Regions from separate parts of the Parageobacillus sp. KH3-4 genome, predicted to be linked through region 1. Evidence: a T-box and tRNA genes for the amino acid it is inferred to sense, from the RefSeq annotation. Region 1 holds a T-box; the other holds one or more tRNA genes.
The links. The T-box of region 1 lies ahead of tyrS (tyrosine--tRNA ligase). A T-box ahead of a tRNA ligase gene usually reads a tRNA of that ligase, here a tRNA-Tyr.

Region 1 (16,126 bases):
CCCGCTTTTAACGCTCCTAAATATACTTCATACGCTTCAATTAAGCGAGGAACCATAACAAGCACTTTATCGCCTTTTTCAAGCCCTTGCTTTAATAAAGCGTTTCCAATCCGATTCGCGCGTTTGATTAAATCACCGTATGTAATCTCCCGCGTTTCCCCTTGTTCGCTTTCCCATTTCAACGCGATTTTATTCGGATTAGCCAGCGCGTGTTTTTCGATTTCTGACGTCAAATTATAGCGTTCAGGAGCGATTAAATCTTCCCGTTTCATTTTCTCCAACTCCCCTTTTATCAATAATAAGTAAGAACGTGCCATTCATATTATACAAAACAATTTTTATATTTTGAATATTTTTTAAAAATAATAAAAGGCGGGAAAATCCCGCCTCCGCAGCCATATATATTCAATTAAAATGTTTGTTGTGTACCGCCTAATTGTTGTTGCGCCATAGCAACAAGGCGTTTTGTAATCTCTCCACCAACAGAACCGTTAGCGCGAGAAGTAGTGTCAGCGCCTAATTTTACACCAAATTCTTGAGCAATTTCGTATTTCATTTGTTCAAGGGCTTGTTGTGCTCCCGGAACAATCAATTGATTCGAATTGTTGTTACGTGCCATATGTTTTCACCTCCTTGTATCTATAGAATGCGTGAAAACATATGGCTTCATGCATTTATGATTTTGGTAAATTTTGAGATTTAGAATAACTGTTCAAACTCATCTTCCGCCGCAAAGTTTTCATCGATCACCATCGTTTCCGTATTCGCCACCGCCTTTTCTATTAATGGCTGCAAATCGACAAAACTTTCATAATGAACCACTTTTTCTTTCTTTGGTTTCGTTTTTGGTGATCTTGGCGTAAAAATGGTGCAGCAATCTTCATACGGCAAAATCGAAATATCGTGCGTATCGATTTTCTTAGCGATCTCGATAATTTCTGTTTTATCCATCGACACAAGCGGCCGCAAAATCGGTGTTGTTGTAACATCATTAATGACAAACATGCTTTCTAGCGTTTGACTGGCAACTTGACCAAGGCTTTCCCCTGTCACAATCGCAAGCGCGCGGTGACGCTGGCGCAACGCGTCGGTGATTTTCAACATCGCTCTTCTCGTCGAAATAAGCGAGTATTCATTTGGCACTTGTTTATAGATCGCTTGCTGCACTTCCGTAAAAGGCACAATGTGGAGCTTTATTGTTCCTCCGTATGTGGTTAATTTTTTCACTAAATCAATTACTTTCTGTTTCGCCCGTTCGCTTGTAAACGGAGGGCTGAAAAAGTGAACCGCTTCTATCTCCAATCCGCGTTTCATCGCCAAATACCCAGCAACAGGACTGTCGATTCCACCAGAAAGCATGAGCATCGCTTTGCCGCTCGTTCCCACCGGCAACCCGCCGGGGCCCGGAATATCGCGACATGTTACGTACGTACCATCTCTGCGAACTTCCACGCGGACGTTGATATCAGGTTCGTGTACATTTACTGTCAATCCATCTGTATTTCGCAAAATATGAGCGCCAATTTCATGATTCAACGCGTTGCTTCCATACGGGAATTGCTTATCCACTCTCCGTGCGCTTACTTTAAACGTTTTCCCTTTATAAGGAAGCTGTTTGACAGCCGCCAATGCGGTTTCTTTTATTTCATTTAATTCATTATTGCACTTCATCGCCAAACTAAATGAATGGATGCCAAATACCGTTTTTAATTTGTCAATGATCGGTTCATGCGGTTCCCCGTTTAGTAAAATGTACATGCGGTCACGCATATATTCAATTTTAATATTTGGAAACGCCTGAAGTTTTTCGGCGACATTATCTTTTAAACGGCGAACAAACAAGTTTCGATTTCTCCCTTTTGTCGTCATTTCTCCATAGCGAATTAAAATACGGTCATACTTCATAGTGTTTACCTCGTTACCTCTCTTAATTTTTCGATTGCCTCCTTCATTGCGGCGATGGCAGTTGGGATTTCTTCGAGCGTATTTTCAAAAGAAAGGCTGATGCGAATGCCGCTTTCCGCTCGTTGATCGTCCGCACCCATCGCCAACAATGTTTTGCTTGGCGCCTTCTTTTTCGATGAACACGCCGATGTAGTAGAAACAAAAATATCGCGTTTTTCCAACTCGTGAACAAATACTTCCGGTTTAATGCCATTTAGCGAAAAGTTAATAATATGCGGCGCCGAATGCGCCAACGGCGTATTGATTTGAATAGAAGGAATCGCTTTTAATTCATTTAACCACGCTTGCTTGACCTCAAGCAAATAATCGATTTGTCGATCATATTTTTCCAGTGACATCCGCAACGCTTTTGCCATCGCCACAATCGCCGGAACATTTTCGGTCCCGGAACGGAGCTGCATTTCCTGTCCCCCACCGGCGAGCAGCGGCGAAAGCTGGACTCCTTGGCGAACGTATAAAATCCCCGCACCGCGCAATCCATGAAACTTATGTGCCGACATCGTGCATAAATCAATATGCGCTTTTTTCATATCGAGCGGCACTTTGCTAATCCCTTGCACACGATCGACATGAAAAATTGTTTTCGGATAGCGCGCTAGCAACGCCCCGATCTCTTCTACAGGCTGAATGGCGCCAACTTCGTTGTTGACGTGCATGATCGAGACAAGGATCGTATCATCGCGCAGCGCCTTTTTTACTTCCTCGACGGTAACGATCCCGTTTTCGTTCACCGGTAAATATGTCACTTCAAACCCTAACTGTTCCAATTGTTGGCAAGGCTCTGATACGGACGGATGCTCAATCGCCGTTGTGATAATATGGTTGCCGCGATGGCGATACTGCAACGCGACTCCTTTTATCGCAAAATTATTTGCTTCCGTTCCTCCGGATGTAAAAATAATTTCATTCGGTTTTACCTCTAATGCTGCGGCAATTTGCTCACGAGCTTGCGTTAACAGCCGCTCCGCTTTCATTCCTAATTCATGAAGAGAGGACGGATTTCCAAAATATTTTGTCGCCACCGTGACAAACGAATCGACCACTTCAGGAAACGGTTTTGTTGTTGCGCTGTTATCTAAATAAATCATTGCGTCCATCCTCCGATTATATTAACAAGTCATACGCTAGTAAATATAATAATAAAGAAATGAACTGAACATCAACCGAAACATACTATATTTACATTATTCGCAAAAAAACCGATAAATATCTACTATCATTCCAATGATATTTATCGGTTTGGCGAATCGTTTATTCTTCCTTGGAACGTTCTTCATGAAAAATTTGTTGAACGCGTTGAAGCGCGCCAGGTTCCACTTTTTCCAAAGCTGCTACCGCTTGCTCCAGCGCCTGTTCGTAATCGTAATGGCGAAACAGAAACTCCGCTTCTTCCAATCCTTCTTTTACGCTTGGATAACGGCGACGGTACCGGTTTCCATATTGAATCACTTTTTCGACAAGCGACGCTTGTTCAATCATTGCTACCGTCCGCTCATATACGCGCTGAACAGCTGTTTCCGCTTCCTCCAACGCCTGACTCACAGCGGGCATATTGAGCGGCTTTTCCTCTAAACGCAGTGCGACTTTCATTAAACTATCTTTCGCTTCTGACAATTGCAGCTCGTACGATTTCGGAAGCCCCGGCAGGCGGCTTTTTTGCACAAGCCGCAGCGCCTCAGACAACTTCTTCTTCATCACATCCAGCTTTTCGCGAGCAACCAGCTCATCCTTTCGCAGTGTTTGCAGTGTCTCGCGAAACTGTTCATGTTCCTCTTTCATCATTTCGATTTGTGTCAACAACTGTTCCAATTCTTCTTTTAACAGCGAATGAGCGGTTTTCGCTTCTAAAACGCGCGCTTGAATAATTTCAAACCGCTTCACTAACTGATGAATTTGTTTTTCAATGCTGCGATATTTTTCCAGATCTTTTGTCGATAGCTGGTAGCTTTGCTGCACAAACAACGTTTCTTCACTTGTTTCTTTCGCTTCTTCATTTAGCTCGTTCAACATTTCGGCGATACGAGACATTTCCGTTTTTATATAGTGATGGGAAGTTACTTCTTTTTCCAATAAATCGTATAGCGTATCAATTTCCTCTTTTATCTCGATAACCCCTTGTTTTGCTTCTTCTATTCGCAAATCACGAATCATTTGCATACACTGTTCCATTTTTTCCTGCTTTTCCGCTATTTCTCGCTCGATTTGCAAATGATCGAGAATGTAGCCTTCCTGCTTCATTTCCCTATACCCATCCAAAAGCTCTTCTAGCTGGGCCGGAATCGTTGTCTGACACTCTGTCAACAATTCTGGAATATCGTTCATCATCATCGTAACTTCGTTTAGCTCTTTTTTTAACGAAAGAACGACTTCCCGCGCCGCTAAATAATTTCCTGACGCGGTTAATTTTTCAAAGTCTTGAAATTTCGATTCCATCTCTTCCAACTTTTCGTCCAGTTTTGCCGCTGCAACTCCAAACGTGTATCGATAAGCCAAGAGCGTTTTTTTCGCATCGCGATACGTCGTTCTTAACTCTTCTATTTCCATACGGTTTTGCTCTTCGCTGCCGATCAATTCATGCACTTCATCAATGATAAGCTGAACTTCTCCTTCCGCTTGGCGCAATAGCTGGTCAATTTCGCGCAACATCGCTCTTGCTTTCGCATAACGGTATTTATCAATCAATTCTTCTACATCGAACAATTTTTCTTCAACGTTAGGCAACTTAACAGCCACAAGGTCGTCCCACTTTTGCCGCCACTTTTCAAACAATTGCTCCGTTTCTCCCGTCATATTCAATTGCTTTACTTTCGAAAGCTCATCGGGCACCGGCCGATTCATAATCGAAATTTTCCATGCTTCCAATCGATCAATTTCGCCATACATTTTTTTTCGATATACGTGATTATATATTATTACTCCGCCGAGAAGGAGTAGCACGATAACTGCGATTTCCATCAAAAAATAGCCCCCTTGCACCCGAGTTAGTCACAATAAAAAATGAGGTTCATCGAGAAGGCAATCTTATTTTACATAATGTTTTTTCAATGTTTTTATGATACCATGTTAACGACGTTTTTTGACCAAATTTTTTATTTTTTTCACAGAAATCTTCAATTTTCTTATTATCACATGCAAAAGGAGTGATGCGGTTTGCGGGATGGCCACGTGCATACACCATTTTGTCCACACGGAAGCAACGACTCGCTCGAACAATATGTAGAACGGGCAATTATGCTTGGATACAAGGAAATTTCTTTTACAGAACACGCTCCTCTTCCGGAAGGGTTTGTCGATCCGACGCCATACAAAGACAGCGCAATGCGCTACGAACAACTCGACTCATATCTAGAAGCGCTAACCGATTTGAAAGCGCGCTATCAACATGACATTGTTATTCACATCGGCCTTGAAGTCGATTTTATTCTCGGTTTTGAAGAAAAAACAGCACGGCTTTTGGAAGACGTCGGACCGTTGTTAGATGACAGCATTTTATCCGTGCATTTTCTTCCATGTAAGGGGCAGTACGTTTGCATCGATTACAGCCCGGAAATGTTCGCCGATATCGTAACATTGTTTGGCTCGATCGACAACGTGTATAAAGCTTATTACGACGCAGTTTTACAATCGATTCGCGCAAACCTTGGCCAGTATAAACCGAAACGCATCGGCCATATTACGCTCATTCATAAATTTCAAAAGCGTTTTCCGTGCCCTGTTCCCATGACAGAATCGTTATTGCGCATTCTGGATGAGATGAAGCTATATAATTATGAGCTAGACTATAATGGAGCTGGCGTTTCTAAACCGCTCTGTTTGCAGCCGTATCCCCCAAAGTGGGTGATCCGCGAGGCAATGAAACGAAACATCCGTATTGTATATGGTTCAGACGCACACTGCGCAAACGATTTGCACCAAGGCACAGATGTTATGCTAAAAGAAGCGTTTTTCGTTTGACAAGTTCCTATAGCCCCCATAAAATTATCTTCATATGAACAAAAGGAGGCGAGAACAACATTGTTCCATGCTGTCGCTTATAATGGAACGCGCGAAGAAAATTATGAACTTGTTATCCGACAGCTGCGCGCGCTAATCGAAGGGGAATCAAGCTTCATCGCCAATTTAGCCAATGCTTCGGCTTTATTGAATCAGTTTCTCGAACAAATCAATTGGGTTGGATTCTATTTAACGGAAAACGATGAGCTTGTGTTGGGACCGTTTCAAGGGCTTCCCGCCTGTGTACGCATCCCATTTGGCAAAGGCGTATGTGGCACCGCAGCCAAAAACAAAAAAACAATCATCGTTCCCGACGTCCACCTTTTCCCAGGCCATATCGCGTGTGACGCCGCATCCCAGTCAGAAATCGTCGTGCCAATGATGAAAGACGGAAATGTCATCGGTGTGCTAGACATTGATAGTCCTGTCAAAAATCGCTTTGATGAAACGGATCAAAAATATTTAGAGAAATTCGTCGACACCATCGTAGCGACGTTATAGCAGACGTGTGCGAGAAGAAAGGAATCCGAATGAACGGATTCCTTTTTATGCTTTATATTGACGGGAATAGTCTTTCACAAAGATGCAATTCTTTCCTGCCCTTTTCGCCATATAAAGCGCCTCGTCAGCTCGTTTAAATAAATCTTTCGCTTCTTCAGAATGATTCTTTTTCCAATACGAAATGCCGCATGAAATCGTTACAGGGGGGTGCGTTTCTTCCATCACTTTTTCCGAAAGGCGGCGCGCAATCGAAATTCCCGCGGCTAACGAGACTTTCGGCAAGTAAATCGCGAGCTCCTCTCCGCCCCAGCGGGCGCCAATGTCATCAGCACGAATATTATCGCGAATGATATTAGCAACTTGGACAAGTACATCATCTCCTATTTGATGGCCATATGTATCATTTACTTGTTTAAAGTTGTCAATATCAACTAAAATAAACGTTCCAAATGCGTCATGAATCATTGATTTTTTTATTTGCTCATCTAAATAGTGACGGGAATACAGCTTTGTCAAATAATCCGTAATAACGAGTTTTTCAAGCTCTTCCCTCAGCATTGCGTTCGTAAACACAAGGGTGGAATGTTGAATGAGCGACTGAAGTAGTTTGAACATTTCAAACGTAAAATGATATGGCTCCCGATGCAAAACAATCGAAACTCCTCTCAGTTCTCCATTTTGCACCATAGGAGCAGCCATTAAAGAGCGATAGTCGAAAACGGCAAGAGAACCGTGAATTCTTGTATCTCCGACAAACGCGATGTCTTTTTCCGTTTTAATTTTCTTTTCCACAAATTCAATATACTTTTTCGATTGACGAGATTGAAAAAACGACGTGCTTCCGGGCAGCAGTTTCCGCTTTCCCCCTTCAAACCAGAAAAAACCGACTTCATCGGCGCAAAACGATTGCTTAATTTGCTTTACCATAAATTCGATCGCGTCTTGAAGACGCAAATTGGCATTCAATTGATGCATCGTTTCAGTAATCAGCTGCAAATCCGCAACGAACCGACGAGACTGCTCATACAACTTCGCGTTTTCTAACGCGCTTCCTGCCGTATTAGCCAGCAAAGAGATAAAGTTTACTTCTTTCTTAGGAAACTCCATAATGTGGGGAGCTATAATCTCAATCACGCCGTAAACTCCCTGCGCTCCTTTAATCGGCGCATATAAAATGGAACGGCGCTGCGAAATCGAGTCTTCCAATTGAATTCTTCCCGTCAAAAAAGCTTGCATCGCTGCCATATTTTCTTCGCTTTCATCAAAAACGAGCGTTTTAATTGGTAAATATTCGTGATATTGATTATCGTGCGATAAAAACAAATAGTACGTGAATGACGGGTATACTTGCTTTAGAGTGTTAATAATTTCTTCCAACACGTCATCAATTTTCATCGATGAGTGAATTTTCGCGGCAAACCGATGAAGCTGCTCATAGCGTTTTTCGTCACTAAGCCCTTGTGAAATCATTTTGATTTTCCGAAAAAGCTCTGAAAAATCATGTTTGATATTCTTTAACAGCTGCTCACTGAACAAATGACGATCGTCATACACAAGCTGTAATATTCCGAACGATTCTTCGGAAAAGTGAAGGAAAATTCGGGCGGTTGCGTGCCTGTCATCTTGATCAATTCGTATCGTTTGTTGCTCGTCGTCCATCATTGTAGCTATATCGCCAGGCGGAACAGGGTGACGGAGGGGTGATTCATTTTCTCCTTCATTCGTCGTTGCTTCTGGATAAAACACCTCATTCAAAGGATCAAAAACAAAAAAAGTGACTTGTTTCAACATCAGTTCTTCTTTAAGTAATCGAAGCAACTCCGCTATCACATTCGAAAAATTTTCATAATCATCATATTTTAAAAACCAATGAAAAAACTTTTGTTTAAAGGCCCTGTATAATTTTTCCTCTTCCAATTTCATAGCCCTTTTCACCTAAACTGATGTTCTCATTCAAGTTGAATGGAGTATATGCGAAACTTTTCAAAAAATTACATCTTGTATTATATCATATTATTTGGAAACAAGGAAAATAAAATATTGACTTTGCCCTATAAAAGTCATATAATACCCTTTGTGTAAAATATAGCAGCCTTAGTGCTCACCTTTATGGTTCATTTTGTTCCTCATATGAATATTGATGAGGTGTATCGTGTAACTCTTAGCTGCTAGAGCGAGGATACATGAAAACAAAATGGCCATAATTGTTGACGCACGTCTGCTTTTATTTTACCCGAATAAAAGCAAAAGGAGGAGCAGTAAATGGCTCGTTATACAGGTCCAATGTGGAAAATTTCTCGCCGCCTAGGGATTTCCTTAAGCGGTACAGGCAAAGAGCTGCAAAAGCGCCCTTATCCGCCGGGTCAGCACGGTCCAGGTCAGCGCAGAAAACTTTCGGAATATGGTCTGCAATTGCAAGAAAAACAAAAACTTCGTCATATGTACGGCGTAAACGAGCGCCAATTCCGCAAAACGTTTGAGGAAGCCGGCAAAATGCCTGGTAAACACGGGGAAAACTTCATGATTCTTTTAGAATCCCGTTTAGATAACCTTGTATATCGTTTAGGCTTTGCGCGCACTCGCCGTCAAGCTCGCCAGCTTGTAACACATGGCCATATTTTAGTGGACGGAAACCGCGTCAATATTCCGTCTTACCGTGTCAAACCTGGCCAAACGATTTCGGTTCGCGAAAAATCACGCAACCTTCAAGTTATTAAAGAAGCATTGGAATTAAACAACTTCGTGCCAGATTATTTAACATTGGATGCGGATAAACTAGAAGGAACGTATACTCGTTTACCTGAACGTTCCGAGTTGCCTGCCGAAATCAATGAGTCGTTAATCGTTGAGTTCTACTCTCGTTAACGCGCACATCCCTTCAGATATGGTTCTGGAGGGATTTTTTTATAGCACGGCCTAGGCGCTGAATTTTCGTCACTATTTTTATTCTGTTTCGCGATCAAATTTCCTCTTCTTCTCCAAACAAAAAACCCGGTCTTCCCGGGTTTTTTATTTATAGCGAATTAAATAATACTTTTTCTTTCCGCGGCGAATGATGGTAAAGCGCCCTTCGATGCGATTTGCTTTGGTGATGGTCGCATTGATGTCTTGCACGCGCTCTCCGTTGATGTAAATCGCTCCGTTTGCAATATCCTCCCGCGCCTGCCGCTTCGATGGCACGATCTTTGCCATGACAAGGAGTTCCACTAGCGGAACTTCCTCCCCTTCATATTCAAAAGAAGGAACGTCTTTAAAACCTTGTTCAATTTCTTCGCCGGTCAATTGTGACACGCTTCCGCTAAAAAGCGCCTCCGAAATGCGAACAGCCTGCTTCAATGCATCTTCTCCATGAACGAGTTTTGTCATTTCTTCCGCTAATGCTTTTTGCGCCGCCCGCTGTTCCGGAGCTTTCTGCAATTGTTTTTCCAACTCCTCAATTTCTTCTTTTGATAAGAACGTAAAGTATTTTAAATATTTAATGACATCGCGGTCGTCTGTGTTAATCCAAAATTGATAAAACTCATATGGAGACGTTTTTTCTTTATCAAGCCAAACGGCTCCGCTCTCTGTTTTCCCGAATTTTGTTCCATCCGCTTTTGTCACAAGCGGAACGGTTAATCCGAACGCTTTTGCATCTCCTTCCGTTTTTCGAATTAACTCTAATCCGGCTGTGATATTTCCCCATTGGTCGCTACCGCCAACTTGCAAACGACATTGTTCGGTTTGGTACAACTTTAAGAAGTCCAATGATTGTAAAATCATATAGCTAAATTCCGTAAACGAAATGCCTGTCTCGATGCGCGATTGCACCGATTCTTTCGCAAGCATGTAGTTTATTCCGAAATGTTTGCCAACGTCGCGCAAAAATGAAATAACATCTAAAGATCCAATCCAGTCATAGTTGTTGGCGATTTTCGCTGGGTTGTCTTTCGCATCAAAATCTAAAAATCTCGACAATTGTTCTTTAATGCGTTCGCTCCACTGCTGCACCGTTTCTTTTGGATTTAATGTGCGCTCGCTTTTTTTTCCGCTTGGGTCTCCGATTAACCCGGTCGCACCACCGACAAGCGCAATCGGGCGATGGCCAGCCAGTTGAAAGCGACGCAGCGTTAAAATCGGCAATAAATGCCCGATGTGCAAGCTGTCCGCCGTTGGGTCAAACCCGGAATATAGCGTTACTTTTTCCTCATTTAGTAATTTCTGAAGCCCCTCCCTATCTGTGACTTGGTTAATTAATCCGCGCCATTCTAACTCTTGCAGCAAGTCCATTTGATCCACTCCTCATTTTATTTTTTCCATAAAAAAACGCCCCTTAAACCGAAGGGACGATTGACATCGCGGTACCACCCTACTTAGAAAGCATAGCGCTTTCTCGCTTCATTTCGATAACGGCAAATGCCGTCTTTTGCTACTTGGACATCCGTTCGCAAAAGCTGCTCGAGGAGGTAATTCGTGTTTATCTATGTGCTAGTTCACACCGACCACTAGCTCTCTGAAAACAGGGAGATAAACACTACTCGTTCCTGTCATCGCATTTATATATGTCGTTTTTGATATACATGGTTTTATCATACTCACATCAATTTGTCAAACCGAATAAGACAGAATTTTTTCTCACATTTAAGACGCAATCTTCCTCAACAAATATGATATACTGTGTTTATATTCATTTGTTGTTACTGTATAGGGGGAATGCTCATGGAGCATATAAAACAAACATTTTCCCTAAAGAAAGCATGGCGTTATTTTCTCATTACATATGAAGTATGCTGGAATCTTTTCCTCCTGTTTCTCATTTTCTCCCTGTGCGCCGTTTGTTTTGCTATTGGCCTTGGCGCCGGATATTTTGCTTCTTTAGTGAAAGATATGCCACTTCCTTCGTATCAGGAAATGAAAAAAGATGTTTATCGCTATGAGGAAACGACCCATATTTACTTTGCCAACAACGTTTATCTTGGAAATTTTCGTACGGATCTAGAGCGGGAAGAAGTAAAATTAGAAGATATATCCCCTTATGTCATACAAGCGATTATTGCAACTGAAGACGAATACTTTTACGAACATCACGGTGTCGTTCCAAAAGCAATTATCCGGGCCTTGTTTCAAGAAATTACCAACTCCGCAACGCAGACAGGTGGCAGCACGCTGACACAGCAGCTTGTGAAAAACCAAATATTAACTAACGAAGTATCATTTGAGCGGAAAGCGAAAGAAATTTTACTCGCGCTTCGCCTCGAAAAATTTTTTAGTAAAAAGGAAATTTTAGAAGCATATTTAAACGTCGTTCCGTTCGGCAGAAACTCATCTGGACGCAACATTGCCGGCATCCAAGCTGCAGCCCAAGGCGTCTTCGGAGTGAACGCGAAAGATTTAAACCTAGCCCAAGCGGCATTTTTAGCCGGCCTTCCGCAAAGCCCTTTCGTTTACACGCCATTTACAAGCGATGGAAACGTGAAAAAAGACTTGTCCCCAGCGCTGCAACGCATGAACACGGTATTAAAGCGCATGAAACAGGCAGGCTATATTTCCGAAAAACAATATCATGAGGCGCTGCAATATGATGTCGCCAAACATTTTGCGCCGCCAAAGCCATCGCCGTTCAAAAAATATCCGTGGCTAACGATGGAAATCGAAAAACGCGCGACGAAAGCGTTAGCCGAAGTTTTAGCCGAAAAAGACGGATATCAACAACAGCAGTTGCTGCAAACCCCGTCTCTTTACAAACGTTATTTAGCAATAGCGGAAAAACAGCTACGGCAGAACGGCTATAACATTTATACAACGATCGATAAAAATATTTACGACCGCATGCAAAAAGTTGCCACCAATTATCAATACTACGGCAATGACGTCATTCGATACGTAAAAGATAAACAGACGGGCAAAACAGTCGCGAAGCGGGAACCTGTCGAGGTCGGCGCAATTCTCATTGAAAACAAAACAGGGAGAATCATCAGCTTTGTTGGAGGAAGAAACTACGAGCGGCAGCAGCTCAATCACGCGACACAAGCATATCGGTCTAACGGCTCTACAATGAAACCGCTATTAGTATATGCGCCAGCCATGGAAATGGGCGTTATTCAGCCCGGTTCCATCATCCCAGATGTAGAATTACGAATTAAGGGAGATAAAGGCTATTACACTCCAAAAAATGCGGACGGAAAAACACACGGTTTCGTTTCTGCCCGCCACGCCTTGCAATATTCATACAACATTCCGGCCGTGCGCACATACGTCCAAATCATGAATAAACATCCAGTCACATATTTGGAAAAGATGGGGATCACCAGCGTCGCAAAAGAGGAAGAAAAACACGCTGCCTTGGCAATTGGCGGAACAACGAAAGGGGTCACCGTCGAAGAAAATGTAAACGCCTATGCAACGTTCGCCAATTATGGAACATTTATCGATGCGTATTTAATTGAAAAAATCGTATCGAAAGATGGTCAAGTCATTTATGAACATAAAAATAAGCCTGTTTCCGTCTTTTCCCCACAAACATCGTATTTAATGATTGATATGATGAGAGATGTTATCCGGCATGGCACAGCGTCCTCTATTCCAGCTTATTTAAAATTTCAGGCAGATTGGGCCGGAAAAACGGGAACGGGGCAAGATAATAAAGACTCTTGGTTTGTTGCGACCAATCCGAACGTTACATTTGGCGTTTGGATGGGATATGATATCCCAGCACCGTTGCAGCAAAAATATAAAGGGTTATCCTATAGCAAACGAACCCAGCTATTATGGGCGCAACTAATGAACGCAGCTTATGACGTAAAGCCGCAGTTAATCGCTCCAAAAACGCGGTTCAACATGCCAGGAGGCATCGTCCGACGCGCATATTGTACTGCCTCAGAGAGCGCTCCATCTAATGTATGCCAAAAAGCTGGATCCATTTATGATCTGTATAATGCAAAATTTGCTCCAAAGCAGCAATAAAAACGAAAGCAGCAAAAGAAAAAACGGGACGGCTTTCCAAAAAACCGTTAAGAAAAAAGCTGATCGAGAACCGATCAGCTTTTTTCTTGACTAGTCTTCCATTGTCGACAAATCCCCTGCCGGCAAATTGAGTTCCCACGCTTTTAGAACGCGGCGCATGATTTTTCCGCTTCGCGTTTTCGGAAGTTTGTCACGGAATTCAATTTCCCGCGGCGCTGCGTGTGCCGCTAATCCTTTTTTGACAAACTGGCGGATGTCTTCTTTCAATTCCTCTGACGGTTCATATCCTTCCCGAAGCGAAATAAACGCTTTAATAATTTCCCCGCGCACCGGATCCGGTTTGCCGATGACACCTGCTTCAGCAACCGCCGGGTGTTCGACTAGCTTGCTTTCGACTTCAAACGGGCCGACGCGTTCTCCAGACGTATTAATAACGTCATCGACGCGGCCTTGGAACCAGAAATATCCGTCTTCGTCCATATAAGCGGAATCGCCGGAAACGTACCAATCGCCGATGAAATACGATTCATATTTTTGCGGATTGTTCCAAATCATTTTCATCATCGACGGCCAGCCTTTTTTGATCGCCAAGTTCCCCATCCGGTATGGCGGCAGCTCGTTTCCTTGATCATCAATGATGGCCGCTTTTACGCCAGGAATCGGTTTTCCCATCGAACCAGGTTTGATTTCCATACAAGGATAGTTACAAATGAGATGAGCTCCTGTTTCCGTCATCCACCATGTGTCGTGAATGCGGCGCTGGAACACTTTCATCCCCCAGCGAATAACTTCTGGATTCAATGGTTCTCCCACGCTAAGAATATGACGGAGCGAGCTTAAATCGTATTTTTTCACAATTTCGTCGCCGGCGCCCATCAGCATGCGAAACGCCGTTGGGGCGCTATACCAGACAGTCACGCCAAAATCTTGAATCGTTTGGTACCACGCATCTGGGCTAAAACGCCCTCCGACGATGACGTTGGAAGCCCCGCACAGCCACGGGCCGAAAATGCCATATGACGTTCCCGTCACCCAACCCGGATCAGCTGTGCACCAATAAATATCATCTTCTTTTAAATCAAGCACCCATTTTGCCGTTTGATAGTGTTGAATCATCGCGTTATGAACATGTAAAACCCCTTTTGGCTTTCCTGTGGAACCGGATGTATAGTGCAAAATAAGCCCGTCTTGGCGATCAACCCATTCAATGTCGAAATGCTTGCTTGCTTCGTTCATTCGTTTCTTTAAGTCAATATACGGACCTTCTTCGACGACGTTGTCCCCGACAAGAAAAACATACTTCAGCGCAGGCAGATCGTTTACTGGCACCCGCGGCAAAAGTTCCGGCGTCGTTACGATCGCCTTCGCTCCGCTATCCTCAAGACGGTCGCGCACCGCTCCTTCCATAAACGCTTCAAACAGCGGTCCGGCAATCGCTCCCGTTTTAATGATTCCTAATACCGCAAAATACAATTCCGGCGAGCGTGGCATAAAAACAAATACGCGGTCCCCTTTTTCGATCTCTGCCACCTGTTTTAATACGTTTGCAACTTTGTTGGACATTTCTTTCATTTCTTTAAACGTATACTTCTCATTTCTCGACGCATCGCGGTAATAAAGCGCCACTTTATTTTTTCGGAACGTTTCCGCATGGCGGTCGATCGCTTCATATGCCATATTGACCCGGCCTGTTTCAAACCAGGAAAATTCCCTTTCTACTTCCTTCCAATCAAAATTTTTATATGCTTCTTCATAATTTTTTAAGTTATAGTTCCCTTGTACGACCGGTAGCACTTCTGTCTTCATTCTCCGAATCCCCCTTATGTAAGTGTTTACAATTCTATTATAGTATATATCTTATAAATTCTCAATTTTTTAAAAATTTAACTATTAAATTTTTTTCAAATCTCTTTATTATATTTTTTCATGTATAATGAGAACAGAAGAAGAAATTCCCCAGGTGGTGACCTAATGGAACATAAAAAAACATATAACGCGAAAGAATTAAAGACCCCGAAGGGAACGCTGATTATTGAAGGCCCGGTATCCGCGGAAAAACTAGCAAGCTACGAATTCCACCACGATTTGACATCATTCCGCCAGCCACCGCAACAGCATCAAGCGTTAATTGAAATTGCCAAACTGCCGGAAGGAAGAATCATCATCGCCCGCCATCATCAGACGATCGTCGGTTATGTCACGTTTCTTTATCCTGATCCGCTTGAACGATGGTCGGAAGGAAACATGGAAAATTTAATTGAATTAGGCGCGATTGAAGTCATTCCGGAGTTTCGCGGCTATGGTGTGGGAAAAAATTTGCTGATCGTATCAATGATGGATGATGCTATGGAAGATTACATTATTATTACAACAGAATATTACTGGCATTGGGATTTAAAAGGAACAGGATTAAACGTATGGGAATACAGAAAAGTAATGGAAAAAATGATGAACGCTGGCGGGCTCGTTTGGTATGCAACAGATGACCCCGAAATTTGTTCTCATCCAGCTAACTGCTTAATGGTCCGCATCGGTAAACGGGTCGATCAAGAATCCATCCAAAAATTTGACCGCCTTCGCTTCATGAATCGGCACATGTATTAAAACATCCTTCTGGACAATAAAGAGGTGAAAAGAAATGCTCGTCGAGCAAATCATGAAAACACCCGTCATTACGCTGCAACCGACAAACACGATTGCAGAAGCGATCCAGTTAGTGCGACAA
Region 2 (16,126 bases), 580 kb from region 1:
AGCGCTTCAATTTCTTGTTCTTGTTCATCGGAAAGCTTAAAACCGTCCGGGCCAAAAAACTTAATTCCATTGTCTTGAACAGGGTTATGTGATGCGGAAATCATAATTCCCGCTTGCGCTCCTAACGCTTTTGTCAAATAAGCAACGCCTGGGGTGGAAATAACACCAAGGCGCATTACTTCCGCCCCGATCGAAAGTAATCCGGCGACAAGCGCTCCTTCAAGCATATGTCCAGAAATGCGTGTATCGCGGCCAATCAATACTTTTGGCCGTTCTTCGCTTTTTGTTAATACATAGCCTCCGCAGCGGCCAATTTTAAATGCTAGTTCCGGTGTCAACTCGCGATTCGCAACTCCGCGAACGCCATCAGTACCAAAATATTTACCCATTATGTCAATCTCTCCTTACGTAAATGAAATTATCGTTCATTAATTTTAATTTTTACGTTTTTTTTCGGCAATTCCCATTTGATATTTTGCGGACCATTTAATTCCGCTTTTACTTCATGCTCACCAACGCCTAAATCACTGACATCGACATACAACTTAACATCGTTCGTTTGAATATTGTCTAATACGTCTGGCGCTCCATATAGTTGAACATCCATCGCTCCTTTTTGTGGATCGATAAAATCAACTGTATATTGATCTCCTAATCCTACTACATGAATTGGCACTTCCTTTAATATTTTCGTTTTTTCTTCTTGCACGTCAACCACTACTTTTATTTTTGAAGGATCAACGCTTTTTACTCCTTCGGGCAATGGAACATCCATTTCCAACGTTGTATCTTTTGTAATTTCGTCCAAATTAATCGTAATGCCGTCAATAAATTCAATGGAATCGATTTTTTCTTTTTCACCAAAAATCGTCACTTGATTTGGGATCGTTTCTATTTTGACAATGCTTAATCCTTTTCGCAGCGATCCTGTCCGATTAATTTTCAGCGGAACCGTTTTGCTTGGGCTTTTAATCGGAACAGTTACTTCCACTACGGAAGGCTGCACATCTAAATTTAGCACGTTCCCGCGACTGTCGTAAACGGTTACCCTTGATTCTTGTGTTACAGTATCTGTTGCTCCACCTAAATCAATTCTCGCTCTTACGGATGATATGCTATCAATCAACTGTTTGGCACCAGTGATGGTGACAGAGTTCGGTTTGACAAGCGGCTGTTCAATCATATAGCCTTCCGGCACTTTATTTTTATTGATCAAATCAACCCCAACAGAGAAATTTTTAGAAACTTTCTCCTGAATTGTTACTCTTGCTGTTGAAGGGTGAATTTGAACCTTTAGTTTATCAGAGATGTCTTTATATTTTATTGGAACGGTATACGTTCCTAACGGTAAGTCTGTTAAATCAATATACACTTCAAAGTCGCGCTGCAAAGCAGTCGGCTTTACGATGCTTGCAGGCCCTTGCAAAGTGATATTCACATATTTCGGAATACCAGAGACAATTAAATTTTCCTCATCATAATAAACGACGACAGGAACATTCGTCAGCGTTTCTGTATCCTCCTGCCCCACCGTATTGCGGGTAATCACTCCCGATTTTGTTTCTTTTTCAATATTCGCTGACATATAAAGCATAATCGCTAACAGCAAAGAAAATATTTTAATAAACCAATGGTTATTCATTAACCTATCCATCATGTTTCTTCCCCCTCCATTGCCAACGGGATGAGGAAGTCGCCTTTGTGGCTGGCACTAGCTCCTTTGTAAGCAACTCCCGAAACTGTTCCGGAGTCAAATCTCGGTGCAGCTCCCCGTTTTTGGTGATCGATACCGCGCCGGTCTCTTCTGATACAACGACCGTTATACTATCTGTCACTTCGCTGATCCCTAACGCAGCACGATGCCGAGTCCCGAGCTCTTTTGAAATAAATGGGCTTTCGGAAAGCGGCAAATAGCAGGCAGCCGCTGCAACATGGTTTTTCTGAATGATGACGGCCCCGTCGTGCAACGGAGTGTTAGGGATAAAAATATTAATTAATAGTTCAGAAGAAACACGGGCATTCAAAATAATGCCTGTTTCAATATAATCTCCCATTCCCGTTTCCCGTTCAATGGAAATTAACGCGCCAATCCGCCGTTTTGCCATATATTCTGTCGCTTTAATAATCGCCTCAACCATTTTCGTTTGTTCTTCGTCATCATTTGCGCTGCTTCGCGAAAACAGCCTTCCCCGCCCTAACTGCTCAAGCGCGCGCCGTAATTCCGGCTGGAAGATAATAATAAGCGCGAGAAACCCCCATGTGATTGCCCGATCCATTAACCATTGCAATGTGCTAAGGCCGAGAAAGTTACTAACGAGATGCACGAGCATAATAAGAATAATTCCTTTTAAAAGCTGGACCGCCTTCGTCCCGCGAATCATCATAATGAATTTATATATGACATACCAAACAACTAGAATATCAACGATCTTGCCTAAATAGCTTAAAATCGGGAGCTCTCCGAAAGGCATTTTCACACTTCCTTTATTATCTAATTCCAACATATTGTATTTAAACAGCTCTTTTATTATAACATATCATACAAAAAAGCCATCGAAAAAGATGGCCCTCTATTCGAACGCTTCCACAGCATCCTTTACTCGCTCCTTAATATTATACCAAATCCATTCAAATACTTGGTTAATTTCTTCCAATTCTCCTGTTACTTGCCCCGCGGAAGCTAAATATTTTTCACCATGAATGACGGTAACATTGCCCTCGACTTTCCCTTCGATCTTTATAGAACCGTTGCGAACGACGATGTCTCCTTGGACAACTTCTCCTTTCGGAACAATAACCGTATGGCCACGAATGATGACATTTTCACGTGTCGAAACAGAAAACTGTTTTTGTTCATTCCATGTGGTAAATAGGCTTCCGATCGTCAAAATAACAAATAAAGACGCGGCGGTAATGAACGGATGGTTTTGCAGCCACCTTCTCATACGAATTATCTTCTTCTCTTTCGGCAGCTTTGCCATCACACGCGCCGTAAAGTCAGAAGGAGGGATGAGGTGGGACGCATGCTGAATAAACGCCACTGTTTTCTTTAATCCATTAAAATGGTCAGCGCATGCCGAACATTGCTGCAAATGCTCCCTTAATATTTTCGCATCATGCGGCTCAATATCACCATCTAAGTAATCGTGCATAAGGTTTATAATGTTATGTGGACATTTCATGTTCTTCCCTCCTCTCATAAATGGCCCAAATGCTTTCGTAACGCTTCTCTGCCACGGTGAATTCTTGTTTTTACGGTGCCGAGCGGCAAATCCAAAATTTCGCTAATCTCCTGTAACGATAAATCTTCTATATACTTTAACACAATAACGCTGCGATACTTTTCTGGAAGTTTTTCAATCGCTTTCTGTACGGTTTCCTGTAGCTCCATGCTTTCTAATGTTTCTTCCGGAGAAGCTTCATTAGAGGAAAGCTGCGAATACATCGTAAGTCCGTCCGTGCCGCTTATCTCTTCGTCTAAATAGGCGTCGGGTTTTTTCTTCCGGATTTTATCAATTGCTAAATTGGTGGCAATTCGGTAAAGCCACGAAGAAAACTTCATGTTTGGATTATACGTATGAATATTAACATAAGCGCGAATAAATGCCTCTTGGGCGGTATCTTCCGCCTCGTGACGGTTTCCGAGCATACGGTAACATAAGCGGTATATTTTGTCTTTATAAAGGTCTACAATATCTGCATAGGCATTTTGATCCCCTTTTTTGATCGCTTTGATGCGTTTTTTCACGAATATCTCCATATAATACGATACCTCCGCACACTGCGGCTACAGTGTATTACGTTCATGCATAAAAAAAGTTTCAGGCAAGCACGTACAATTATTTTACCATATCTGCTTAATCTTTCACTAAACAAAAATAAAACAGCAGATTCTATAAAATCTGCCGTTTTCTGCCTCTACACTAACTTTTCTCCAAAAAGGGACCCTATCAATCCTACCGCGACGGAGGCAGTCTTATTGCGTTCATCTAAAATCGGATTGACTTCTACAAATTCCGCTGATGTAATTAGTTGCGCTTCTGCAAGCATTTCCATTGCCAAATGGCTTTCGCGATAAGTAAGCCCCCCGATAACCGGCGTGCCCACTCCCGGAGCATCGTGCGGATCCATCCCATCTAAATCGAGTGATAAATGCACGCCGTCCGTCTGTCCCTTCAAATAAGCAATCGTTTCTTGCATCACTGTCGTCATGCCGAGGCGATCTACTTCATGCATTGTATATACCTTAATTCCCTTGTCATGGATTAATCGCTTTTCCCCCTCATCAAGAGAGCGGACACCAATAAGAACAATATTTTCCGGTTTCACTTTTGGGCTGTAACCACCGATATTCGTCAAATGTGGATGCCCCAAGCCAAGACTCACAGCGAGCGACATCCCATGAATGTTCCCAGACGGAGAAGTTTCCGCCGTATTTAAATCGCCATGGGCATCATACCAAATAACTCCCAAATTTTGATAATGCTTTGCGACACCTGCTAATGTTCCAATGGCAATGCTATGGTCGCCGCCTAATACAAGAGGAAAGCGCCCTCTTTGGACTACATCGTCCACCATCTCGGCTAATTTTTCATTTATTTCTGCAATCGCTTTCAAATTACGTAAGTTAAGTCGTAACTCTTCATCATCAGACCGTTCCGCTTTTCCAATTGAAATATCGCCTAAATCTTCAATTTCATAATGAAGGCGTTCTAGCCTTTCGATTATTCCCGCATAACGCATGGCACTCGGTCCCATATCCACACCGCGGCGTGTCTGCCCTAAATCCATTGGCACCCCAATAATCGATATCTTCTTCATGCTGCCTCCCCTTTCCATCGTACTACTTCACTATTGTAGACGAAAATATCATATTGACTCAACTTAACAATTTTTTGAATATTTATTCTTGACAGACAAAAAATCTGAGATCAGCACAAACAAAAAACATCCCATTTCGGAATGAAACGAAATGGGATGTTAGTCAATGGAGCCTATCGGGATCGAACCGATGACCTCCTGCGTGCAAAGCAGGCGCTCTCCCAGCTGAGCTAAGGCCCCATATTTATTTGTAAAAAAGCGGAAGACGGGACTTGAACCCGCGACCCCCACCTTGGCAAGGTGGTGTTCTGCCACTGAACTACTTCCGCATGTCGATGAGCCATGGAGGATTCGAACCTCCGACCCTCTGATTAAAAGTCAGATGCTCTACCAACTGAGCTAATGGCTCATATAGCTAAATGAAGACACTCATGATTTTCGATGCCTCTTCCCCTGTCAGCAAACTCAAAGATGTTAAATGCGTTGGACAACATATCGGAATTTTCCGGCCCGTTGCCTCTTCCTCTACTAGCTATTCAAAGATGTTAAATGCGTCGAGGCAACTCGGAGCGGATCCATAGAAGCTTAGGCTCGTTGCTTCCTGCCAATTCTAACTAATGAGTGATGGCTGGGCTAGCTGGATTCGAACCAGCGCATCACGGAGTCAAAGTCCGTTGCCTTACCGCTTGGCTATAGCCCAACAATCCAGAAGTACCAACCGAAAATATTATCACACATAACATAAAAATTTATACTTGTTTAACTACGAAGATGGAGGGGGACGGATTCGAACCGCCGAACCCAAAGGGAGCGGATTTACAGTCCGCCGCGTTTGGCCACTTCGCTACCCCTCCACATTGCGATGCCGGCTGCAGGACTTGAACCCGCAACCTACTGATTACAAGTCAGTTGCTCTACCAATTGAGCTAAGCCGGCATAAAAAAGATCGACATATACGCTAAGTTCCTTTGTTTTCCTTCTTCTAGCTGATCAACGATGTTAGATAAATGGGAACGAACCCATGGATGTAATGCTTGCCTTTACCAACAAGCTTAAGGCTGACATAAAAAATTACCAAACCTTAATTATTGAACTAAGGTGGCATGAAAGGTAATGGAGCGTACTTTGACTCTCCATCTACCTTTCACTTCTAGCTAGTATTAGCGTGTCGGGGGCAACTTACAACTGCTCACAATCCAATAAAATATTATATAGTGGAGGATGACGGGATCGAACCGCCGACCCCTTGCTTGTAAGGCAAGTGCTCTCCCAGCTGAGCTAATCCTCCACAAAAAGAAAGTGACCCGTACGGGATTCGAACCCGTGTTACCGCCGTGAAAGGGCGGTGTCTTAACCACTTGACCAACGGGCCAAAAAACAAGAGAATTACAAAAGCTTCCAACCGGACTTGAACCGGTGACCTCTTCCTTACCATGGAAGTGCTCTACCAACTGAGCTATGGAAGCATGGCTCCGCAGGCAGGATTCGAACCTGCGACCGATCGGTTAACAGCCGATTGCTCTACCACTGAGCTACTGCGGAATAACAAGTTATTGGTTTATACTCTATTTTTGTTGCCTCTTCCTCTTCTAGCTAATTCAAAGAGGTCAAATGCGTCGAGGCAACTCGCAGCTTATTCGATGAAGCTTAGGCTCGTTGCTCCCCACTGAGCTACTGCGGAAGATTTAACTTGCCTAGCAACGACCTACTCTCGCAGGGGCGCTGGCCCCAACTACCATCGGCGCTGGAGAGCTTAACTTCCGTGTTCGGAATGGGAACGGGTGTTTCCTCTCCGCTATTGTCACTAGGCAAGTATTCTGACAGGTATTATTATATTTTAATCATCTCTTTTGTCAAGAGAGATTCGTTCCCTCAAAACTAGATAACCGTCCATTTGGAAGAAACCGTTTCGCTGGGCGGCTTCCTTTGCTTTTCCGTTCCGCTTGGTTAAGTCCTCGATCGATTAGTATCCGTCAGCTCCACGTGTCGCCACGCTTCCACCTCGGACCTATCGACCTCGTCATCTTCGAGGGATCTTACTCGCTTTTCGCGATGGGAAATCTCATCTTGAGGGGGGCTTCACGCTTAGATGCTTTCAGCGCTTATCCCTTCCGCACATAGCTACCCAGCGGTGCCCCTGGCGGGACAACTGGTACACCAGCGGTGCGTCCATCCCGGTCCTCTCGTACTAAGGACAGCTCCTCTCAAATTTCCTGCGCCCGCGACGGATAGGGACCGAACTGTCTCACGACGTTCTGAACCCAGCTCGCGTACCGCTTTAATGGGCGAACAGCCCAACCCTTGGGACCGACTACAGCCCCAGGATGCGATGAGCCGACATCGAGGTGCCAAACCTCCCCGTCGATGTGGACTCTTGGGGGAGATCAGCCTGTTATCCCCGGGGTAGCTTTTATCCGTTGAGCGATGGCCCTTCCATACGGAACCACCGGATCACTAAGCCCGACTTTCGTCCCTGCTCGACCTGTCCGTCTCGCAGTCAAGCTCCCTTCTGCCTTTGCACTCTCCGAATGATTTCCAACCATTCTGAGGGAACCTTTGGGCGCCTCCGTTACCTTTTGGGAGGCGACCGCCCCAGTCAAACTGCCCACCTGACACTGTCTCCCACCCCGATAAGGGGTGCGGGTTAGAATTTCAATACCGCCAGGGTGGTATCCCACCGCCGCCTCCACCGAAGCTGGCGCTCCGGCTTCCCAGGCTCCCACCTATCCTGTACAAGCGATACCAAAATTCCATATCAGGCTGCAGTAAAGCTCCACGGGGTCTTTCCGTCCTGTCGCGGGTAACCTGCATCTTCACAGGTAGTATGATTTCACCGGGTCTCTCGTTGAGACAGTGCCCAAGTCGTTACACCTTTCGTGCGGGTCGGAACTTACCCGACAAGGAATTTCGCTACCTTAGGACCGTTATAGTTACGGCCGCCGTTTACTGGGGCTTCGGTTCGCACCTTCAGCCTTGCGGCTTAAGCGCTCCCCTTAACCTTCCAGCACCGGGCAGGTGTCAGCCCCTATACTTCGCCTTTCGGCTTCGCAGAGACCTGTGTTTTTGATAAACAGTCGCTTGGGCCTTTTCACTGCGGCTCCCTCGGGCTTGAGACCCAAGAGAGCACCCCTTCTCCCGAAGTTACGGGGTCATTTTGCCGAGTTCCTTAACGAGAGTTCTCCCGCGCACCTTAGGATTCTCTCCTCGCCTACCTGTGTCGGTTTGCGGTACGGGCACCTCCCACCTCGCTAGAGGCTTTTCTTGGCAGTGTAGGATCGGGGACTTCGGGACCAAAGGTCCCTTCGCCATCACGGTTCCGCCTTATTGCCAGACGGATTTGCCTATCTGGCGGCCTAACCGCTTGGACAGGCTATTCCAGCAGCCTGCTCGCCCTACCTTCCTGCGTCCCCCCATCGCTCAAACGGTGAGGAGGTGGTACAGGAATCTCGACCTGTTGCCCATCACCTACGCCTTTCGGCCTCGGCTTAGGTCCCGACTAACCCTGAGCGGACGAACCTTCCTCAGGAACCCTTAGGCTTTCGGTGCAGAGGATTCTCACCTCTGTTTTCGCTACTCACACCGGCATTCTCACTTCTAAGCGCTCCACGAGTCCTTCCGGTCTCGCTTCGGCGCACTTAGAACGCTCCCCTACCGATGACCATCGGTCATCCCACAGCTTCGGTGGTACGTTTAGCCCCGGTACATTTTCGGCGCAGAGTCACTCGACCAGTGAGCTATTACGCACTCTTTAAATGATGGCTGCTTCTAAGCCAACATCCTGGTTGTCTGGGCAACTCCACATCCTTTTCCACTTAACGTACACTTAGGGACCTTAGCTGGTGGTCTGGGCTGTTTCCCTCTCGACTACGGATCTTATCACTCGTAGTCTGACTCCCAAGGATAAGTCGTTGGCATTCGGAGTTTGACTGAGTTCGGTAACCCGATGAGGGCCCCTAGCTCAATCAGTGCTCTACCTCCAAGACTCTTCCCTTGAGGCTAGCCCTAAAGCTATTTCGGGGAGAACCAGCTATCTCCAGGTTCGATTGGCATTTCACCCCTACCCACACCTCATCCCCGCACTTTTCAACGTGCGTGGGTTCGGGCCTCCAGTAGGTGTTACCCTACCTTCACCCTGGGCATGGGTAGATCACCTGGTTTCGGGTCTACGACGACGTACTATGCGCCCTATTCAGACTCGCTTTCGCTGCGGCTCCGTCTTTTCGACTTAACCTCGCACGTCATCGTAACTCGCCGGTTCATTCTACAAAAGGCACGCCATCACCCATCAACGGGCTCTGACTACTTGTAGGCACACGGTTTCAGGTTCTCTTTCACTCCCCTTCCGGGGTGCTTTTCACCTTTCCCTCACGGTACTGGTTCACTATCGGTCACTAGGGAGTATTTAGCCTTGGGAGATGGTCCTCCCTGCTTCCGACGGGATTCCCCGTGTCCCGTCGTACTCAGGAGCCACTCGGGAGGGAACGAAGTTTCGACTACAGGGCTGTCACCTTCTCTGGCGGGCCTTTCCAGACCGCTTCGTCTACCCCGTTCCTTTGTCACTCCCATCTGAGTGGTCCTACAACCCCAAGAGGCAAGCCTCTTGGTTTGGGCTGTTCCCGTTTCGCTCGCCGCTACTCAGGGAATCGCGGTTGCTTTCTTCTCCTCCGGGTACTGAGATGTTTCAGTTCCCCGGGTGTGCCCTCCATACCCTATGGATTCAGGTATGGATACTGCCCCATTACGGGCAGTGGGTTCCCCCATTCGGACATCTCCGGATCAACGCTTGCTTACAGCTCCCCGAAGCGTTTCGGCGTTTGCCCCGTCCTTCATCGGCTCCTAGTGCCAAGGCATCCACCGTGCGCCCTTTCTAACTTAACCATGCGAAACCCGGCTTTATCTTCGCCGCCTTCGCTTCCCGGCTTCTTCCTTTCGGTTATCTAGTTTTCAAGGAACCAATTGATTTCTCCTGCATCCGTTCATAGACGCAGGCGCAAAGCATTTGAAGGAACAACCAATGTTCCTTCAAAACTGAACAAAACTCCGCGTCCACTTTATTTTCACGATGATGTCCTTAGAAAGGAGGTGATCCAGCCGCACCTTCCGGTACGGCTACCTTGTTACGACTTCACCCCAATCACTTGCCCCACCTTCGGCGGCTGGCTCCCTTGCGGGTTACCTCACCGACTTCGGGTGTTGCAAGCTCTCGTGGTGTGACGGGCGGTGTGTACAAGGCCCGGGAACGTATTCACCGCGGCATGCTGATCCGCGATTACTAGCGATTCCGGCTTCATGCAGGCGAGTTGCAGCCTGCAATCCGAACTGAGAGCGGCTTTTTGGGATTCGCTCCCCCTCGCGGGTTCGCAGCCCTTTGTACCGCCCATTGTAGCACGTGTGTAGCCCAGGTCATAAGGGGCATGATGATTTGACGTCATCCCCACCTTCCTCCGGTTTGTCACCGGCAGTCCCCCTAGAGTGCCCAACTGAATGCTGGCAACTAGGGGCGAGGGTTGCGCTCGTTGCGGGACTTAACCCAACATCTCACGACACGAGCTGACGACAACCATGCACCACCTGTCACCCTGTCCTCCCGAAGGGAGGAACGCCCTGTCTCCAGGGTTGTCAGGGGATGTCAAGACCTGGTAAGGTTCTTCGCGTTGCTTCGAATTAAACCACATGCTCCACCGCTTGTGCGGGCCCCCGTCAATTCCTTTGAGTTTCAGCCTTGCGGCCGTACTCCCCAGGCGGAGTGCTTAACGCGTTAGCTACAGCACTAAAGGGATAACCCCTCTAACACTTAGCACTCATCGTTTACGGCGTGGACTACCAGGGTATCTAATCCTGTTTGCTCCCCACGCTTTCGCGCCTCAGCGTCAGTTACAGACCAGAGAGCCGCCTTCGCCACTGGTGTTCCTCCACATCTCTACGCATTTCACCGCTACACGTGGAATTCCGCTCTCCTCTTCTGCACTCAAGTCCCCCAGTTTCCAATGACCCTCCACGGTTAAGCCGTGGGCTTTCACATCAGACTTAAGGGACCGCCTGCGCGCGCTTTACGCCCAATAATTCCGGACAACGCTCGCCCCCTACGTATTACCGCGGCTGCTGGCACGTAGTTAGCCGGGGCTTTCTCGTTAGGTACCGTCACCGTGCCGCCCTGTTCGAACGGCACTTCTTCTTCCCTAACAACAGAGCTTTACGATCCGAAGACCTTCTTCGCTCACGCGGCGTCGCTCCGTCAGACTTTCGTCCATTGCGGAAGATTCCCTACTGCTGCCTCCCGTAGGAGTCTGGGCCGTGTCTCAGTCCCAGTGTGGCCGGTCACCCTCTCAGGCCGGCTACGCATCGTCGCCTTGGTGAGCCGTTACCTCACCAACTAGCTAATGCGCCGCGGGCCCATCCGTAAGTGGCAGCCGAAGCCGCCTTTCAACCGAAGACCATGCGGTCTTCGGTGTTATCCGGTATTAGCCCCGGTTTCCCGGAGTTATCCCGGTCTTACGGGCAGGTTACCCACGTGTTACTCACCCGTCCGCCGCTAACCAAGCGGAAGTAAGCTTCCGCCCGGTCCGCTCGACTTGCATGTATTAGGCACGCCGCCAGCGTTCGTCCTGAGCCAGGATCAAACTCTCCATAGAAAGTGGATTGGCTTATCTTCAGCTTCGGCTCCGACACCGAAAGGTGCCGTTCGCCTCCGCTTTTCTTATTGTCTAGCTCCGGCTCCTAGCCCCTCGGGACGCCTCGGTCTCGCTGTGGCGGCAACCGCCTCCTCGCGAGCCCTCCAGCGCCTGTCGGGGCTATTCAGTCGCCTTCGCTTTTCTATGTGGACGCTTCGTTTTGTTCAGTTTTCAAGGAACATTTTCTCCTCTTTGCGACTTTTTCATACTAACATATTCATTAATACGATGTCAACATTATTTTTTCTATCATTAGCGACGGATTTAATTTTATTATGATTAAATTTTATTGTCAATACTTTTTTCGGCATTTTGTTGAATGCTGCTTATTGCGTAGAAATTCCCTCTCCATCCAGTAGACTTGGACCACTAAAAAAAAGAAATCGCTTTTTGCCTCTTTCTTTTTACAAAGTTTCCGAAACTCCATCTGCATTTTGACCTTCACCGAAAAGCAAAACAGAAAAATATTTTTCATAACCTCCCTCTTGACAAGCATAAGATGATCACAGAAAAACTTTCGGACAAAGGAGGAAAAATCGTGAATTTTTTCTATACATTAAATGGACGCTCGTTAAAAAAAACGCTTATTGTTGTTTTATCTGCATTTTTTACGGCAACCATTTTATATGCCCAAGGAATTGCTAACCCTACACTTTCTCTTTCCACTGGTCCAAAAGCGGTCTATAAAGTGAAAAAAAGCAAAGAAGAAATATCGCTAACTTTTGACATCAGCTGGGGAGATCAAAACGCTTTACAAATTCTTGACGTATTAAAACAAAACGGCATAAAAAACGCGACATTTTTTTTATCTGCTTCCTGGGCTGAACGTCATCCGAATATCGTGAAACGAATTAAGGAGGACGGTCATGAAATTGGAAGCATGGGGTATAACTTCGTCAATTATACAGAGCTAGAAAGCTCAAAAATACGTCAAGATCTTATGCAAGCAAAGAAAGTATTTGACATGCTTGGAATAAAAGAAATCATATTACTGCGCCCTCCAAGCGGCAACTTCAACAAAAATGTATTAAAGATTGCCGATTCACTAGGCTATACCGTCGTTCATTGGAGCATTGATTCAAAAGATTGGCTTAACCCTGGAGTAAAGACTATCGTTGAAAATGTCGTAAACAACATGGAAGCAGGAGATATCGTTTTGCTCCACGCGTCAGATTCCGCCAACCAAACAGCAAAAGCACTTCCCAAAATTATTGAAGCAATGAAAAAAAGCGGTTACCGCAATGTTAGCGTTTCGCAATTGATCGCTAACGGGGATGCAAATAGCAAAGAAATAAACTAAGACAAACGGATTTTCAGCGCACATACAATTAGGGAATACAAAACCCCTTTGTTTCCAAGAAAACGCGCTGTCTTATCTTTTAAACAAAAAAGAAAGGGAGGAGCATCCTCCCGATTATGACTTTGTAACACCAGTTAGTTTATGCAGTATAAGAAGCTGATAAGCGTTGCAAATTAATAATGGAAGTAACATTAAATAAAGCCAATCCTTATCATTAATGCGCAATACTGGGAACCATTCAATAACCGTTACGACAACCATAAAAAACAACGCTGGTATAAACGCTCCTCTATTCGTTTGGACGCTTTTTACATAAGCAACGGCAAGTCCAACAACCAAAATAAATAAAGCGACTAGTATGTAGCCGACAATAGATTCTCCTTTACCCGCAAACACTTGATAGCGGAAATACACTAAATCGAAAAGCACAAACAAAATTAGCACAACTTGCACTGAATTCCAAAGAGAGGCAGATCGAAACATTCCAAGTCCAAAGCGATGAATAGTCAAATAGGCGAAAAACCCCATTTGACTAATGACACTAAAAATAAAGCCGACACCGATGTGCCACATTAACACCGCCGCGATTTCCAATACGTCCAGCCGCGAAAACAGCTTCTCATATTCACCCCAGTTAAGTATAACCCCTATAACTGCCGTCGTTATGCCGCCAATGGCCAATGTTGTTAAAAATAAACGCACCCATTTCCGGCTGTTCACAGCTCCATCCTCCATCGTTTTTTCAAAATGATTCGTTTAAAATTTTACCAATCACTTTGAAAAAAAGCCAGCTTGGAATAAGGTGAATGCATATTTTTTTGCTGAAACTTCATATTAAGGGTAAGGGATTTTTGTAGAAAGGAGCTTATTCACACATGAAAAAAAGCACATTGCTCCTCTTATTTAGTTATTTCCTTATCCTTGGCTCTTGCGCCCCTCAAGACGTTAGCCCGCCTGCCCCAGATTATGATTATGACCGAACGAAAAAAATGGTCGTGGATATTTTAAAAACGGATGAGGGGAAAAAGGCGATTCAGGAAATTATGGCAGATGAAAAAGTGAAACAGCAATTAATCATTGAGCAAGCCGTTGTCAAAGAAACACTCCAACAAGTGCTAACATCGGAAAAAGGAATAAAATTTTGGGAAAAAGCCATGCAAGATCCAAAGTTTGCTGAAAGCTTTGCCAAAAGTTTGAAAACGGAGCAAGAAAAAACGATCAAAGCGTTAATGAAAGACCCTGAATATCAAGGGATGATGATAGATATTTTAAAAAATCCAGAAATGGAAAAAGCAATGATGGACGTTCTAAAAAGCAAACAATTTCGCCAGCACCTTCAACAAGTCATCACAGAAACGCTGAATAGTCCTTTGTTTCAGGCAAAAATTCAAGACATATTAGTAAAATCCGCCGGAAACATACAACAAGAGACAAAAAAACAAAATGAAGATCAAGAAGAAACAAGCGGCAATCAGCAGGAGCAATGAGAAAGAGACAAAGGAGCCACCTCATGCGAGATGTGCTCCTTCTTTCTTAGCACTTCTCTATAATTTTCCGCGCAATATCCATATATATTTTGCCAATCGGATGTTCTTCCGCATAAACAGATGGGGCGAAATCGTTATCATTCCAATCTGGCTGTTGAAGTGGCAGCTGCCCTAAAAGCTCCGTTTGCAATTCTTTAGCAAGCTTTTCGCCGCCGCCTTTACCGAAAACATATTCTCTTTCTCCTGTTTTTTTGCTTTCAAAATACGACATATTCTCAATGACGCCAATGATTTCATGCTCCGTGCGAAGCGCCATCGCCCCCGCGCGAGCCGCGACAAACGCTGCTGTCGGATGCGGGGTAGTGACAATGATTTCCTTGCACGACGGCAGCATTGTGTGCACATCCAGCGCAACGTCACCCGTTCCCGGAGGCAAATCTAATAATAAGTAATCTAAGTCACCCCATTCGACTTCTTTGAAAAAGTTGTTTAACATTTTCCCCAACATTGGACCGCGCCAAATGACAGGGGCATTATCTTCGACGAAAAAGCCCATTGAAATGACTTTTACGCCAAACCGCTCAACCGGAATAATTTTTTCGCCGCGCACGCTTGGCCGCTCGACAATGCCCATCATATCAGGAACACTAAATCCATAAATATCGGCATCAATAAGTCCTACTTTTTTTCCGAGCCGGGCGAGAGAAACGGCAAGATTCACGGAAATCGTCGATTTTCCGACGCCGCCTTTTCCGCTGGCAATCGCAATGTATATTGTTTTTGCCTTTTCTCCTTGATATTTTGCTACTATTTCTTCAGGAAGCTGTGCAAATCGCAAACCGACCGAAGCTGCGCCGGCATCTTTCAATAGCTGAACAATCGTTGTTTGGACGCGAAGCTGCTCGGCTGTTCCCGTTTTTGCCAATGCGATTTTGACGCTAACGTGCTTTTTATCTTCTTTAATTTTAATTTCTTGAATCGCGTTCGTTTCTTTAAACGTTTTGTTTAAAAACGGGTCTTTAATATTTTCCAGCAATCCTCTAACCTCGTTTTCTGTTAGCATCGATCATCACCAATCCTTATGTATTGCATTTGATATTTTTACTATAACACATATAATTATTGTATATCTATTATGTAAAAAAAAGGAAATCCTCTATTCAGGAGGATTTTTTTCATTAGAAAAATATCGTAATACGCCTTTGTATACAGATGCGGCCAGCTTCGTTTGATAATGATCGGAAGCTAGCAGCTTCCTTTCTTCCGGATTAGACAGAAAACCAACTTCGACAAGCGCACCTGGCTTTTTCGCATACTTCAGCAAATAAACCGTATCAATCCTTTTTGCAACACGATCCGTATTTTCCAAATTGCGTCGCAGTTCCGCTTGAATAAACTTAGCAAGACGCTCATTCTCTACCAGTGAACCATAATAAAACGTTTGCGCTCCACGCCAACGCGGGGAAGGAATGGCATTAAGATGGATGCTAATAAATAAATCCGCCTCTGATTCGTTAATCAACGCGACGCGCTTTCGTAAATCTTCTACTTTTCGCCGTCTGTAACCTCGTGTGTCTTTATCAGCAAGGTCGCTGTCCATTTCCCTTGTCATCAACACGAGCGCACCTTGCTGCTGCAAGTAGTCGCGCAATTTCTCCGCCACTTTCAGCGCCACTTCTTCTTCTACCACATCACCGCCGACAGCTCCCCCGTCCGGCCCGCCATGACCAGGATCTAAAACGATAATCCTTCCAGAGAGAGGAAGGTTCCACGATTTGGTTGAAGTCGTGTTAGCAAAGATATATTGGAAAAGAACAATAACGATAATGGAACTAATGAGAGCGCCC

Region 2: it has a tRNA-Tyr gene. The T-box ahead of tyrS (tyrosine--tRNA ligase) is inferred to sense a tRNA for this amino acid. The anticodon was not compared.

Annotation. Positions count from the first base shown of each region.
Region 1 is NZ_AP025627.1:730,246-746,371, reverse strand. Features, by position in the region: gene mbcS (acyl-CoA synthetase MbcS) at 1-272, opposite strand, end outside; gene MWM02_RS03810 (alpha/beta-type small acid-soluble spore protein) at 410-619, opposite strand; gene thiI (tRNA uracil 4-sulfurtransferase ThiI) at 700-1,905, opposite strand; gene MWM02_RS03800 (cysteine desulfurase family protein) at 1,911-3,053, opposite strand; gene ezrA (septation ring formation regulator EzrA) at 3,217-4,920, opposite strand; gene hisJ (histidinol-phosphatase HisJ) at 5,116-5,919, shown strand; gene MWM02_RS03785 (GAF domain-containing protein) at 5,980-6,459, shown strand; gene MWM02_RS03780 (sensor domain-containing diguanylate cyclase) at 6,505-8,382, opposite strand; gene rpsD (30S ribosomal protein S4) at 8,722-9,324, shown strand; gene tyrS (tyrosine--tRNA ligase) at 9,469-10,728, opposite strand; T-box leader at 10,778-10,998, opposite strand; gene MWM02_RS03765 (transglycosylase domain-containing protein) at 11,158-13,401, shown strand; gene acsA (acetate--CoA ligase) at 13,492-15,207, opposite strand; gene MWM02_RS03755 (GNAT family N-acetyltransferase) at 15,373-16,005, shown strand; gene MWM02_RS03750 (acetoin utilization AcuB family protein) at 16,040-16,126, shown strand, end outside.
Region 2 is NZ_AP025627.1:150,319-166,444, reverse strand. Features, by position in the region: gene glmM (phosphoglucosamine mutase) at 1-389, opposite strand, end outside; gene MWM02_RS00965 (CdaR family protein) at 419-1,654, opposite strand; gene cdaA (diadenylate cyclase CdaA) at 1,647-2,471, opposite strand; gene rsiW (anti-sigma-W factor RsiW) at 2,571-3,182, opposite strand; gene sigW (RNA polymerase sigma factor SigW) at 3,197-3,760, opposite strand; gene rocF (arginase) at 3,919-4,821, opposite strand; tRNA gene MWM02_RS00940 (tRNA-Ala) at 4,989-5,061, opposite strand; tRNA gene MWM02_RS00935 (tRNA-Gly) at 5,079-5,150, opposite strand; tRNA gene MWM02_RS00930 (tRNA-Lys) at 5,158-5,230, opposite strand; tRNA gene MWM02_RS00925 (tRNA-Gln) at 5,447-5,521, opposite strand; tRNA gene MWM02_RS00920 (tRNA-Tyr) at 5,594-5,675, opposite strand; tRNA gene MWM02_RS00915 (tRNA-Thr) at 5,685-5,757, opposite strand; tRNA gene MWM02_RS00910 (tRNA-Val) at 6,037-6,109, opposite strand; tRNA gene MWM02_RS00905 (tRNA-Glu) at 6,122-6,193, opposite strand; tRNA gene MWM02_RS00900 (tRNA-Thr) at 6,215-6,287, opposite strand; tRNA gene MWM02_RS00895 (tRNA-Asn) at 6,289-6,363, opposite strand; rRNA gene rrf (5S ribosomal RNA) at 6,514-6,630, opposite strand; rRNA gene MWM02_RS00885 (23S ribosomal RNA) at 6,765-9,699, opposite strand; rRNA gene MWM02_RS00880 (16S ribosomal RNA) at 9,897-11,453, opposite strand; gene pdaB (polysaccharide deacetylase family sporulation protein PdaB) at 12,031-12,792, shown strand; gene MWM02_RS00870 (KinB-signaling pathway activation protein) at 12,907-13,512, opposite strand; gene gerD (spore germination lipoprotein GerD) at 13,668-14,279, shown strand; gene MWM02_RS00860 (Mrp/NBP35 family ATP-binding protein) at 14,326-15,342, opposite strand; gene cwlD (N-acetylmuramoyl-L-alanine amidase CwlD) at 15,436-16,126, opposite strand, start outside.